4 regions of the Pantoea cypripedii genome follow, and region 2 is predicted to be linked to each of the others. Evidence: predicted binding sites of a transcription regulator. Region 2 holds the regulator's gene; each other region holds the start of a gene.
What was found. Region 2 encodes CRP, which controls carbon source genes, mostly activating them, when cyclic AMP is high. Its sites were predicted from a motif close to ATGTGANNNNNNTCACAT; they were not measured.
Positions count from the first base shown of each region.

Region 1: the regulator CRP is predicted to act here: its motif matches at 1,989-2,006, upstream of idnD (L-idonate 5-dehydrogenase).
Region 3: the regulator CRP is predicted to act here: its motif matches at 1,830-1,847, upstream of yrbN (protein YrbN).
Region 4: the regulator CRP is predicted to act here: its motif matches at 1,657-1,674, upstream of HA50_RS18300 (glycine dehydrogenase).

Region 1 is NZ_MLJI01000001.1:3,899,272-3,902,482, reverse strand. It holds gene HA50_RS18120 (NADPH-dependent 2,4-dienoyl-CoA reductase) at 1-1,598, opposite strand, end outside; gene idnD (L-idonate 5-dehydrogenase) at 2,067-3,098, shown strand; gene idnO (gluconate 5-dehydrogenase) at 3,109-3,211, shown strand, end outside.
Region 2 is NZ_MLJI01000001.1:4,073,757-4,076,967, forward strand. It holds gene HA50_RS19105 (phosphoribulokinase) at 1-85, shown strand, start outside; gene HA50_RS19110 (OsmC family protein) at 268-672, opposite strand; gene crp (cAMP-activated global transcriptional regulator CRP) at 974-1,606, shown strand; gene HA50_RS19120 (YccS/YhfK family putative transporter) at 1,665-3,211, shown strand, end outside.
Region 3 is NZ_MLJI01000001.1:596,569-599,779, forward strand. It holds gene pnp (polyribonucleotide nucleotidyltransferase) at 1-611, shown strand, start outside; gene nlpI (lipoprotein NlpI) at 864-1,748, shown strand; gene yrbN (protein YrbN) at 1,854-1,910, shown strand; gene HA50_RS02695 (DEAD/DEAH family ATP-dependent RNA helicase) at 1,927-3,211, shown strand, end outside.
Region 4 is NZ_MLJI01000001.1:3,934,592-3,937,802, forward strand. It holds gene HA50_RS18285 (DUF4311 domain-containing protein) at 1-460, opposite strand, end outside; gene HA50_RS18290 (DUF4312 family protein) at 488-787, opposite strand; gene HA50_RS18295 (SFCGS family glycine-rich protein) at 790-1,146, opposite strand; gene HA50_RS18300 (glycine dehydrogenase) at 1,172-1,504, opposite strand; gene cybC (cytochrome b562) at 1,758-2,144, opposite strand; gene pmbA (metalloprotease PmbA) at 2,214-3,211, opposite strand, start outside.

The DNA of each region.
Region 1 (3,211 bases), 170 kb from region 2:
TGATCAATGCCCCAGCTTTGATAGAAATCTTCCTGATGTGTGGCCTGATGCAGCAGAAATTCTGCGGTATCGAAACCAATGCCGCCCGCGCCAATAATCGCCACGCGTTGCCCCACCGGCTTTTTATCGCGCAGCACGTCGAGATAGCTTAAAACGCTGGGATGATCGATGCCGGGCAGCGTGAGCTGGCGTGGGGCAATGCCGGTGGCGACGATCACTTCATCGGCGTCATCCAGTTGCTCAGCCGTGACGCGGCATTGGGTATGCAAGGTTACGCCAGCGGCCTCAAGCTGATGGCGGAAGTAGCGCAGCGTTTCGCTGAATTCCTCTTTGCCGGGAATTTGCCGGGCAATGTTGAATTGCCCGCCGATTTGCGTCCTGGCTTCATACAGCGTGACCTGATGGCCGCGCTGTGCCGCCTGCAACGAAAACGCCATGCCCGCCGGGCCTGCGCCAACCACCGCCAGCCGTTTTGGTGGGGAGGCGGCGGTCACGGGCATCAGCGTTTCATGGCAGGCGCGGGGATTGACCAGGCAGGACGTCACCTTGCCGACAAAAATCTGATCGAGACAGGCCTGATTACAGGCGATGCAGGTGTTAATGGCATCGGCATTACCGGCCTGGGCTTTGCTGACAAATGCGGCATCAGCGAGGAAAGGGCGCGCCATCGACACCATATCGGCGATGCCGTCACGCACTATTTCGTCGGCTACCGCCGGGTGATTGATGCGGTTGGTGGCAATCACCGGTACGGAAACATGGTCACGCAGGTGCTTCGTTACCCAGGCAAATCCGGCGCGTGGTACGCAGGTGGCGATGGTGGGAATTCGTGCTTCATGCCAGCCGATGCCGCTGTTAAACAAGGTGACGCCGCACTGCTCCAGCCCTGACGCCAGTTGTAGCGTTTCGGCCAGCGTGCTGCCGTTATGCACCAAATCCAGCATGGAAATACGGAAGATAATGATGAAGTCGTTGCCCACCGCAGCGCGCACTGCCCGCGTGACCGCCAGCGCAAAACGCTGACGTCGCGCGATATCGCCGCCCCAGTCATCCTCGCGCTGGTTAGTGTGCGCTACCAGAAACTGGTTAATCAGATAACCTTCCGAACCCATAATCTCCACGCCATCATAGCCCGCCTGCTGCGCCAGCCGGGCGCAATGGGCGAAGTCGGCAATGGTTTGCAGGATATCCGCTTCGCTCAGCGCCTGCGGCATAAAGGGATTGATCGGTGCCTGTAACGGCGAAGGGGCCACCAGATTGCGTTGATAGCTGTAGCGTCCCGCGTGCAGGATTTGCAGGGCAATTTTACCCCCGGCTGCATGCACCGCATCGGTGATGCTACGGTGCCAGCCGCACTGACTTTCCTGATGAAGAATCGCGCCGCCCTGCGCCACCACACCTTGTGGATTGGGGGCGATGCCGCCGGTGACAATCAGCGCCACGCCTTCTCGCGCCCGTTCTGCATAAAAGGCGGCCAGCCGTTCAGCGCCATCGCTATGTTCTTCCAGACCGGTGTGCATGGAACCCATCAGAAAACGGTTTTTAAGTTGGGTAAAACCCAGATCCAGTGGGGCGAACAGCGCAGGGTACTCAGTCATAATCACTCACTAATGAAGTGGTCGGATGAGTTAACTTTAATGGGTATTTATCAGGAAGGAAGTGGGACGTATTCAGCCTGTGAGTCACATCAAAAAAAGCAGGGTGGTAAGTACGGGCGCAAGAATCGGACATCTTTTACCCAGGCACGGGAAAGAACTTACTCACCCTGAAATGGCATTAAGGTCATGGCTAACGACTTAGCTCTTTAGTTATTAATTACTGAGACTCAATCCAGCTATCCCCATTGAGGATGGGCGTATCTTCGCAGGTTCGGGATGGGAGGTAACCAGGACCGGTCTGGCGATAACCTGGATATTTCTCTCATTGAGTTCCGGGTAGGACGATCGTGTATCACGTTATGCGTAACAGCTTTTTCGTAACATGTTTTTGAGTGATCTTCGTCACAGTTTTAACCCCGCTAACCCGGTTTTATGGCCCCCATTGCAACACCACTGAATGGGGAAGTTATGAATATCGAAACGCAATCCTGCGTGATCACCGGAAAACAACAAGTCAGCGTGGCACAGCAGCAGGTGGAATGGAACGGCAAAGGGACGCTGGTGCGCATTACGCGCGGCGGCATTTGCGGTTCGGATCTGCATTATTATCAGGAAGGCAAAGTCGGCAGCTTTGAAGTCAAAATGCCGATGATTCTCGGCCATGAGGTGATTGGCTATGTGGTTGAAAGCGACGACCCACGACTGAAGCCCGATCAGAAAGTGGCGGTTAACCCTTCTAAGCCCTGCGGCGAGTGCAAATATTGCCAGCGCGAGCAGGAGAACCAATGCGTCTCCATGCGTTTCTTCGGCAGCGCCATGTATGTACCGCACGTTGACGGCGGTTTCACCCAGTACAAAGTGGTGGATAGCGCGCAGTGCGTCCCCTTTCCCCAGGATGCTGATGAAAGTGTGATGGTATTTGCCGAGCCGCTGGCGGTGTGCATTCACGCTACCCATCAGGCCGGCGATCTCAGCGGCAAGCATGTATTTATCTCCGGGGTTGGCCCGATCGGCTGCCTGATTGCCGCCGCGGCTAAAGCACGCGGTGCAGCGTCGGTGGTGTGCAGCGATATCAGCGAGCGTTCGCTGGTAATGGCGCAGCAGATGGGGGCCACGGACGTGATTCATGCCGCCACTGGCGACTTCACGCCGTATCTGGCCGATAAGGGCTATTTTGACGTGGCGTTTGAAGCTTCCGGGCATCCGTCATCGCTGCAACGCTGCCTGGATGTGGTCTGCGCCAAAGGCACGCTGGTGCAGGTGGGTATGGGCGGTGCCATCCCCTCGTTCCCGATTATGCAGTTGATTGCCAAAGAGATTAACCTGGTCGGTTCCTTCCGTTTTACCCACGAATTCAACACTGCCGTCGAGTGGCTGGCTCAGGGCATTGTCAACCCATTGCCGTTGTTCAGCGGTGAGTATGGCTGGCAGGACATTGATGCTGCGCTGCAGTTTGCGGGTGACAAAACCCGTGCCGCAAAAGTCCAGTTAACATTTTAAGGAGATGGTTATGAGTCAGCTTTTTTCCCTCGAAGGTAAACGTGTTCTGATCACTGGTTCGGCACGCGGCATTGGTTTCCTGCTGGCACGCGGCCTGGCCGAGGCCGGTGCGG
Region 2 (3,211 bases):
GCCGGGCGGCAAAATGGGGCTGGCGATGGAGTTGATTATGACACCGCTGGTGCAGCGACTGATTGAAGGTAAACGGATTGAATAACCTGTCATTTCCGTAGCGGCGCGATTTATCGCGCGATCCCGTGCATGCTGCGCGAAAAAAACCGCGCGATAAATCGCATGATCCCGTACATGCTGCACGAAAAAACCCGCGCGATTAATCGCATGATCCCGTACATGCTGCACGAAAAAACCCGCGCGATTAATCGCGCCGCTACGTTCGTGCTATGCCTCAACTACCTCATAGCTGTGGGTGATGTCGACGGCTTCGCCGAGCATGATCGCCACCGAACAATATTTTTCTGCCGAAAGATCCACTGCACGCGCCACCGCTTTATCGCCCAAATCCTTGCCGCTGACAATAAAATGCAGATTGATGTGTGTAAAAATCCGTGGCGCTTCTTCACGACGCTCAGAGGTGAGTTTCACCTCGCAATCGGTCACTTCATTGCGCCCTTTTTGCAGGATAGACACCACGTCAATTGCGCTGCAACCACCCGCCGCCATCAGCACCATCTCCATCGGACTCGGCGCTTTATCACCCGAGTTCCCATCCATTAATACCTGATGACCCGATGAGGATTCTCCGAGAAAGGTAAGCCCTTCCACCCATTTGACTCGTGCCTGCATTATTCTTTCTCCTGAATCGGCTGATTTGCCGCCAGAGTACGCTTTCACCTGAGAAACAGCAATCCAGACTAATCGCCCTTTTGCTGAAGCGAGACAACAGAAGACAGCTAGCAAAAGCTGTGCTACAAACAGAGCTGAAAATATTTTCGTCGTAATAGACGAAGGCGGGAAGAATCAGAAGCCTGGCTTAAGAGTCCACCCGAATAATTTCCTTTACTGGAAGCGCTCTACGATTTCACCGCCTGACAGGGAAAATTGCCCCCTGTGTTTTGGGCACGATTACAACAGAGGATAATAGCGAATGGTTCTCGGCAAACCGCAAACAGACCCTACACTCGAATGGTTCCTGTCCCATTGCCATATTCACAAATATCCATCCAAAAGCACCCTGATTCACCAGGGTGAAAAAGCGGAAACGCTCTACTACATCGTGAAAGGTGCCGTTGCGGTACTGATTAAAGATGAAGAAGGCAAAGAGATGATCCTCTCCTACCTCAATCAGGGGGATTTCATCGGCGAGCTTGGCCTGTTCGAAGAAGGTCAGGAACGCAGTGCCTGGGTACGAGCAAAAACTGCCTGCGAAGTGGCTGAAATTTCCTACAAAAAATTCCGTCAGCTGATTCAGGTAAACCCGGATATTTTAATGCGTCTTTCGGCGCAGATGGCACGTCGCCTGCAGGTGACATCAGAAAAAGTCGGCAACCTTGCCTTCCTTGATGTGACCGGTCGCATTGCGCAGACGCTGCTCAATCTGGCCAAACAGCCTGATGCCATGACCCACCCGGACGGGATGCAGATCAAAATCACCCGTCAGGAAATTGGTCAGATCGTCGGCTGCTCACGCGAGACAGTTGGCCGTATTCTGAAAATGCTGGAAGATCAAAACCTGATCTCCGCACATGGTAAAACCATCGTCGTTTACGGCACCCGCTAATTCCTTCTCACCCACGGCGTGATGGTCACATCGCGCCGTTTTTGTCTGCGATGAGCTGATGTGGCGCCGAATCATCTATCATCCCGAAGTTAATTACGCCCTGCGGCAAACGCTGGTGCTTTGCCTGCCCGTGGCTCTCGGCTGGCTGTTTGGCGACCTGCAAAAAGGTTTGCTGTTCTCGCTGGTTCCCGCCTGCTGCAATATTGCGGGGCTGGATACACCACATAAACGTTTCTTTAAACGCCTGATTGTCGGCGGATCCCTGTTTGCCACCGGCAGCTTTCTGATTCAGTGGCTGACGGATTACCATGTTCCTTTACCGCTGATTATGCTGGCTCTGCCGCTGCTGGTGGGCGTCACTGGCGAAATCAGTCCGTTGCATGGCCGCTTGCTGCCCGGCACCCTTATCGCCGCCATCTTCACGCTAAGCCTCGCAGGACGCATGCCGATATGGGTACCGCCGCTGCTGTATATCGGCGGCACGCTGTGGTACGGGCTGTTTAACTGGTTCTGGTTCTGGCTGTGGAAAGAACAGCCGATGCGTGAAACCCTCAGCCTGCTGTATCGCGAGCTGGCGGATTATTGCGATGCCAAATATACCCTGCTGACGCAGTTGACCGATCCGGAAAAGGCGCTGCCTCCGCTGCTGGCTCGCCAGCAAAAAGCGGTCGACCTGATCACCACCTGTTATCAGCAAATGCATATGCTGTCTGCCAGCCGCAACAACAGCCATAAACGCCTGACGCGCGCCTTCCAGGTGGCACTTGATCTCCAGGAACATATCTCGGTCAGCCTGCACCAGCCCGAAGAAGTGCAAAAGCTGGTGGAGCAGAGCCACGCTGAAGCGGTGATCCGCTGGAACGCGAAAACCATCTCGGCGCGGCTGCGGCTGCTGGCTGATGCCATCCTGTATCACCAGTTACCTGAGCGCTTTCATATGGAGAAGCAGCTCGGGGCGCTGGAAAAGATTGCGCGCCAGCACCCGGATAATCCGGTCGGTAATTTTTGCCTGTACCACTTCAGCCGGATTGCCCGCGTCTTGCGTACGCAGAAACCCCTTTATACCCGTGACCTGATGGCCGACCGCCAGCGGCGTTTACCGTTTTTTCCGGCGCTGCGCAGTTATCTGTCGCTAAAGTCCCCGGCGTTGCGCACCGCAGCACGGTTTGCCGTGATGCTGATGTTTGGCAGCGCGCTGGCCTTATTCTTCAACATCCCCAAGCCCTACTGGATTCTGATGACCACCATGTTCGTCAGCCAGAACGGCTACAGCGCCACCCGCGTGCGTATCCAGCACCGTGCGCTTGGCACTTTCACCGGGCTATTGATCGCCGCTGCTTCGCTGCGTTTGGCCGTACCGGAATCCATCACACTGCTGTTTATGCTGGCGATCACCCTCGCCAGCTATCTGGTGACGCGTAAATATTACGGCTGGTCGATGATTGGTTTTACGGTAACGGCGGTGTATTCGCTCCAGCTACTGTCACTGAATGGCGCGCAGTTTCTGCTGCCGCGTATGATGGATACGCTGATGGGCTGTCTGATCGCCTTTGGCGGCATGATTTGGCTGTGGCCACAGTGGCAGAGCGGCTTGCTACGTAAAAA
Region 3 (3,211 bases), 3.5 Mb from region 2:
AAATTGAAGGGATCACCCGCGAGATCATGCAGGTTGCTCTGAACCAGGCTAAGGGTGCGCGTCTGCATATCCTGAGCGTGATGGAGCAGGCAATCAGCACGCCGCGTCAGGAGATCTCTGAGTTCGCACCGCGCATTTACACCATCAAGATCAATTCTGACAAGATCAAAGATGTTATCGGTAAAGGCGGTTCTGTCATCCGTGCGCTGACTGAAGAAACCGGCACCACCATCGAAATCGAAGATGATGGCACTGTGAAGATCGCAGCGACCGATGGTCTGAAAGCGAAAGAAGCAATCCGTCGTATCGAAGAGATCACCGCAGAAATCGAAGTGGGCCGTATTTACACTGGTAAAGTGACCCGTATCGTTGATTTCGGTGCCTTCGTTGCGATTGGCGGCGGCAAAGAAGGTCTGGTTCATATTTCACAAATCGCTGATAAGCGCGTTGAGAAAGTGACCGACTACCTGCAGATGGGCCAGGAAGTTCCGGTTAAAGTACTGGAAGTGGACCGTCAGGGCCGTGTGCGTCTGAGCATCAAAGAAGCGACAGAGCAGAAACCGCAGGCGGAAGAAATTACCGCTGCGACTGATGCACCTGAAGCAGAATAAGTATTTCCTGATTAACCACTCCCTGCCTGGCAGGGAGTGGTGTTTGTATACCGCAGGTAATTCGGGTTGCAGGAAAGCGGCGGCGAGTGCATCCCCAGGGGCTTACATCAGGTAAGCGACCAGGGCGAATAAGTACAGCCAACGTACCAGCAATCTGAAGTATTACGGGTATCATCGCGAGGGCGGGAACCCTTGTGCATAGCAGGCGGATGACAGGATGGTTATCCCAATGTTTGTATTCGGGAGTGGGAAATGAAGCCTTTTTTGCGCTGGTGTTTTGTTGCGACAGCTTTGACGCTGGCAGGATGCAGCAACTCCAATTGGCGTAAGAACGAAGTTCTGGCAGTACCTTTGCAGCCCACACTGCAGCAGGAAGTGATTTTGGCGCGAATGGAACAAATTCTTGCCAGTCGTGCCCTGACCGATGATGAACGCGCACAGCTATTATATGAGCGTGGAGTGTTGTATGATAGCTTAGGTCTGAGAGCATTAGCGCGGAACGATTTTTCGCAAGCGCTGTCTATCAGACCGGATATGCCCGAGGTGTTTAACTATCTCGGCATATATTTAACGCAGGCAGGCAATTTTGATGCTGCCTATGAAGCGTTTGATTCTGTACTTGAGCTTGATCCAACTTACAATTATGCGCATTTAAACCGTGGTATCGCCCTCTATTACGGCGGTCGATACAAGTTAGCGCAAGATGATCTGCTGGCGTTTTATCAAGACGATCCTAATGATCCATTCCGCAGTCTGTGGCTCTACCTCGTTGAACACGAGATGGATGCCAGCAAGGCCAAAGTAACGCTTAAACAACGTTACGACAAAGCGGTCCGGGACCAATGGGGATGGAATATTGTCGAGTTCTACCTGGGCGACATCAGTGAAAAAACATTGATGGAACGTCTCAAGGCGGACGCAACGGATAACACCTCGCTCGCTGAACATCTCAGTGAAACCAACTTCTATTTAGGTAAGTACTACCTAAGTCTGGGGGAGAAGGACGACGCGAAAGCGTTGTTCAAACTGGCGGTGGCCAACAACGTCAACAACTTTGTTGAACACCGATACGCATTGTTGGAACTGGCGCAACTCGGCCAGGCACAAGACGATTTATCAGAATCTGACCAGCAATAGCTGACGAACTTTTATTGCCTGAATTACCCGTTAAGTCATCATCTTCCGGGATGAGGGCTTTTCTGTTCGTCGAAACTTCTAATTTGAGCCGGTTCACACTTTTCGATGAAAATGACTGAAAATTTTCATGACGAGTTATGTAGACTGGCCGCCGCAATCTAAGAGGCACGTGTACTACATGACTGATATTCAAACCACTTTTGCTGATCTGGGCCTTAACGAATCCATCCTGTCTGCTCTTAACGACATGGGTTACGTCAAGCCGTCACCGATCCAGGCCGAGTGCATTCCGCACCTGCTGGCTGGCCGTGACGTGCTGGGTATGGCACAGACCGGTAGTGGTAAAACTGCAGCGTTCTCTCTGCCGCTGCTGAACAACATTGACCCGTCGCTGAAGGCACCGCAGATTCTGGTGCTGGCACCCACCCGCGAACTGGCGGTGCAGGTAGCTGAAGCAGCGACTGAATTCTCTAAACATATGCGTGGCGTAAACGTATTGGCCCTGTACGGCGGCCAGCGTTATGACGTGCAGCTGCGCGCACTGCGTCAGGGCCCACAAATTGTGGTGGGCACCCCGGGTCGTCTGCTCGACCACCTGAAACGCGGTACGCTTGATCTGTCTAACCTGCGTGGTCTGGTGCTGGACGAAGCCGACGAAATGCTGCGCATGGGCTTTATTGAAGACGTTGAAACCATCATGGCGCAGATCCCGGAAGGTCATCAGACCGCTCTGTTCTCTGCCACCATGCCGGAAGCGATTCGTCGTATCACCAAGCGTTTCATGAAAGATCCGCAGGAAGTGCGCATTCAGTCCAGCGTTACGACTCGCCCGGACATCTCTCAGTCTTACTGGACCGCTTATGGCCGTAAAACTGACGCGCTGGTGCGTTTCCTCGAAGCAGAAGACTTCGATGCTGCGATCATCTTTGTGCGTACCAAAAACGCAACGCTGGAAGTGGCTGAAGCGCTGGAGCGCAGCGGTTACAACAGCGCAGCACTGAACGGTGACATGAACCAGGCTCTGCGTGAGCAGACGCTGGAGCGCCTGAAAGATGGTCGTCTGGACATCCTGATCGCGACCGACGTTGCGGCACGTGGTCTGGACGTTGAGCGTATCAGCCTGGTTGTTAACTACGACATCCCGATGGACGCAGAATCTTACGTTCACCGTATCGGCCGTACCGGTCGTGCGGGCCGTGCAGGCCGTGCGCTGCTGTTCGTTGAGAACCGCGAGCGTCGTCTGCTGCGCAACATTGAACGCACCATGAAGCTGACCATTCCGGAAGTTGAACTGCCGAATGCCGAGCTGCTCGGTGAGCGTCGTCTGGCTAAATTTGCTGCGAAAGTACAGCAGCAGCTGGAAAGCAGCGATCTGGACATGTACCGCGCGCTGCTCAGCAAAATGCAGCCGGAAGAAGAGCTGGATATGGAAACCCTGGCTGCTGCACTGCTGAAAATGGCAC
Region 4 (3,211 bases), 140 kb from region 2:
TGTTCACCAGCAAGTTGGCCGCAGGAACCAGCACTTTAACGGCGGTGACCTGCAAAGCCGCCGGGACGGCAGAGGCGGTGCTGTTGAGGAAGGCCACCACGATCATGCCGATGATGCCGCAGGCAATGGCCATCTTTTTCGGGTTGTGTAGTGTTTCTGCTACGTTGCGGTTTTTCACCATCAGTGCCGCCGCGCCCCAGTTGGGCAGGATGCGATGGTCAACGTCTTGCGTGAATGAACCCGCCGCCACGGATGAAGCCCAGGCGTTAAAGAAAAAGCCGAGACCAAAGGAGAAGTGCGATGCTGGATCGCCTTCACAGGAGTTAAGCTCGCCCAGCGTACGGAACGCGCCCATGCCCTGCGTGGTAGGTGCGTGAAACATGCGTGCGGCACCTGCTCCGACGCCAACCCCTACCAACCCGCCAATGATTAACGACTTAAACAAAATAATTAAAAACATGCGCTTACCTTTGTTTTTCGTCTGTTGTTAAGGTGCCGCCGTGAATTCCACCTGTTCGGTATCGATCACGGTGACGCTGACGGTAATCTCCAGCTCGACGCTGTAGTTCCGTCGCTCACGCGCGAGGAAAAAGAACAAAAATTTCTCCGTCTTGACGCGTTCCTGCGCGCGCAGCACCCGAACATCCTGGGGTTCAATGCGCAGCAGAATCTTTTGCGTGGTGCGCAGCACTTGCTGCTGCACCCGACTCAGGGCATCGGCAAAGGCTTTGGCTTTGGTATCGCCTGCGCCCTGCACCGTCACCTGAGTCACGTATTGTTGTTTCATGCTTAGCTGCCGTGTTTTTTCGTCCAGGCCTGCACCAGCCGTTCACCCAGCTCTTCTTTGTCCATAAAGCCGAAGCCAAGCACCGTGGCACCTTCGTTGATTGCCGTAACGCCTTCATCAATCGAACGCATGCCGTGTTTCGCTTTGTAGCCATATTTGTTCTGCGCGGTGATGGCACCTGCGCCGCCACTGCCGCAGAAGGAGATGCCAAAGTCGGCGTTTTCCGCTTTCATTACGTCGCCCAGCTTCATATCCGCCGCCACGCCCGGTACCACCACCGCACGGCCACCGGCTTTCTCGACACCTGCCGCCACTTTTTGCCCTTTACCCAGACGATCGCCAATCACTACCGTTACCATGTTCAATTCCTCTTAAAATTTCTGACTAATTCGACCTTGCAACTTCAATGTGTACCGACAATAACCACGCCTCTTCGCGTGGCAGGTTGCCGAACAGATCCACCACCTGCTGTGCCAGTGCCATCGTCTCGGGCGAGATATCCTCAAATAGCTCCGCTTCCACTTCCGGTAAGGCTTCCCCGGTGAGGGAGCGCGAGGCCATGGCCCGCACGTGTGAGGTCAGCATTTGCTGCTGCACCGCATTGGGTTCGATGTGGTGTGCCGCATACAGCGCGGCAATCTGCGTCATCACGTTATCCGCCAGAGCCTGAATCGCTTCCGGCGTGCTCTGTTTCAGCGGAACTGCTTCACTACTCACCTGGCTCACTCCTGTTTACAGCGGACAATGACCGTTAATTCGCGTTGAAAAGAAATTATCCTGTCCACCGGGCGGTGTGGAGACGCATCTTTTCCACCTCGAAGTGGAAATCATGCGGGTGACTGTGCGCCAGATCGCAGGATGCACGAAGAATGCAAAATACATCACATTTCGCACAGAATGATGGGAACAAGCGGCAGAATCGGGCGAGTTATGCCCAGGAATAAGGCCAGCCAGATGGCTGGCCTGGCTGTCAGCGGAATTTCTTATGGTTGGCGTTGCGAATATCTTCCAGTTTCTTCGCTTCGGTTTTAGCCTCGTCCAGTTTGTTGGCTTGAGCCAGTTGATCCACCACATCAATCTGGGCGATCAGCGAATCCAGTCCGGCGTGGAAATCCTTGATCTGAGCGCTATCAGCAGGCTGACCTTCCAGCTTTTCCGGCGTGGATTTTTTTGCATCCTCCGCCGCCTGACGCATCTTGCCGAGCGCGGTTTGCATTTCCTGGGCATCGGAGGCTTTTTTCACCGTGCTCAGGCCATCTTTGAGGGTATCCATATCTTTTTCCAGGTCAGCCGCATACAGGCTGGCACTGGAGAACAACAGCGAGAGAGACAACATTGCAATCACATGCTTACGCATCGTTCATTCCTTTATTATTGTGGAGATAAAAAAGGCAGCCTTGCGGGCTGCCTTCAGGAAGCGATGTCATTACTGCCCGGCGATCTTCATCTCCGGAAGCAGCACCGATCCACACTGGATGTTGCTGCGGGTTTCAATATCGTTGCCGACGGTGACCATATTGCGCCACATATCTTTCAGATTTCCGGCGATGGTGATTTCGCTCACCGGATACTGGATTTCACCGTTCTCCACCCAGTAACCGGCCGCACCGCGTGAATAGTCGCCGGTAATGGCGCTGACGCCCTGGCCCATCAGTTCCGTCACCACCAGGCCACGGCCCATCTGCCTGATCAAATCGTCAAAGCTATGGCCCTGACCGGCAATACGCCAGTTGTGAATGCCACCCGCATGGCCGGTGCTTTGCAGGCCAAGCTTACGCGCGGAATAGCTGGTCATCAGCCAATTTTGCAGCACACCATTTTTGATAATGTCACGCGCCTGGGTACGCACCCCTTCGCTATCAAATGGCGTCGAGGCCAGGCCTTTCAGCAGGTGCGGCTTCTCTTCGATGGTCAGCCATTCCGGCAGGATCTGTGTACCCAGCGCATCGAGCAGGAAAGTCGATTTGCGGTACACGCTGCTGCCGCTGATGGCTCCCACCAGGTGACCAAACAAGCCTGTTGCCACTTCCGGGGCGAAAATCACTGGCGCTTTCATGGTGGAAAGCTTGCGCGGTGCCAGGCGTGACAACACGCGACGTGCGCATTCTGCCCCGACCCACTCGGCACTTTGCAGATCGTGAATATCACGGCCAATGGTGTAAGCGTAATCACGCTCCATTTCGCCGTTTTGTTCGGCAATCACGCAGCTGGATAGCGAATGGCGGCTGGAGCAGTAGCTCTGCAACATGCCGTGGCTGTTGCCGAATACTTTGATACCGACGTGACTGTTAAAACTGCCGCCTTCGGTATTGGTGATGCGTTTATCGGCCTGTAAGGCGGCTTGTTCCGCCTGCGCCGCCAGTTCAATCGCGCGATCGGCGTCGATCTCCCACGGATGGTAGAGATCGAGATCCGGGGCGTCGA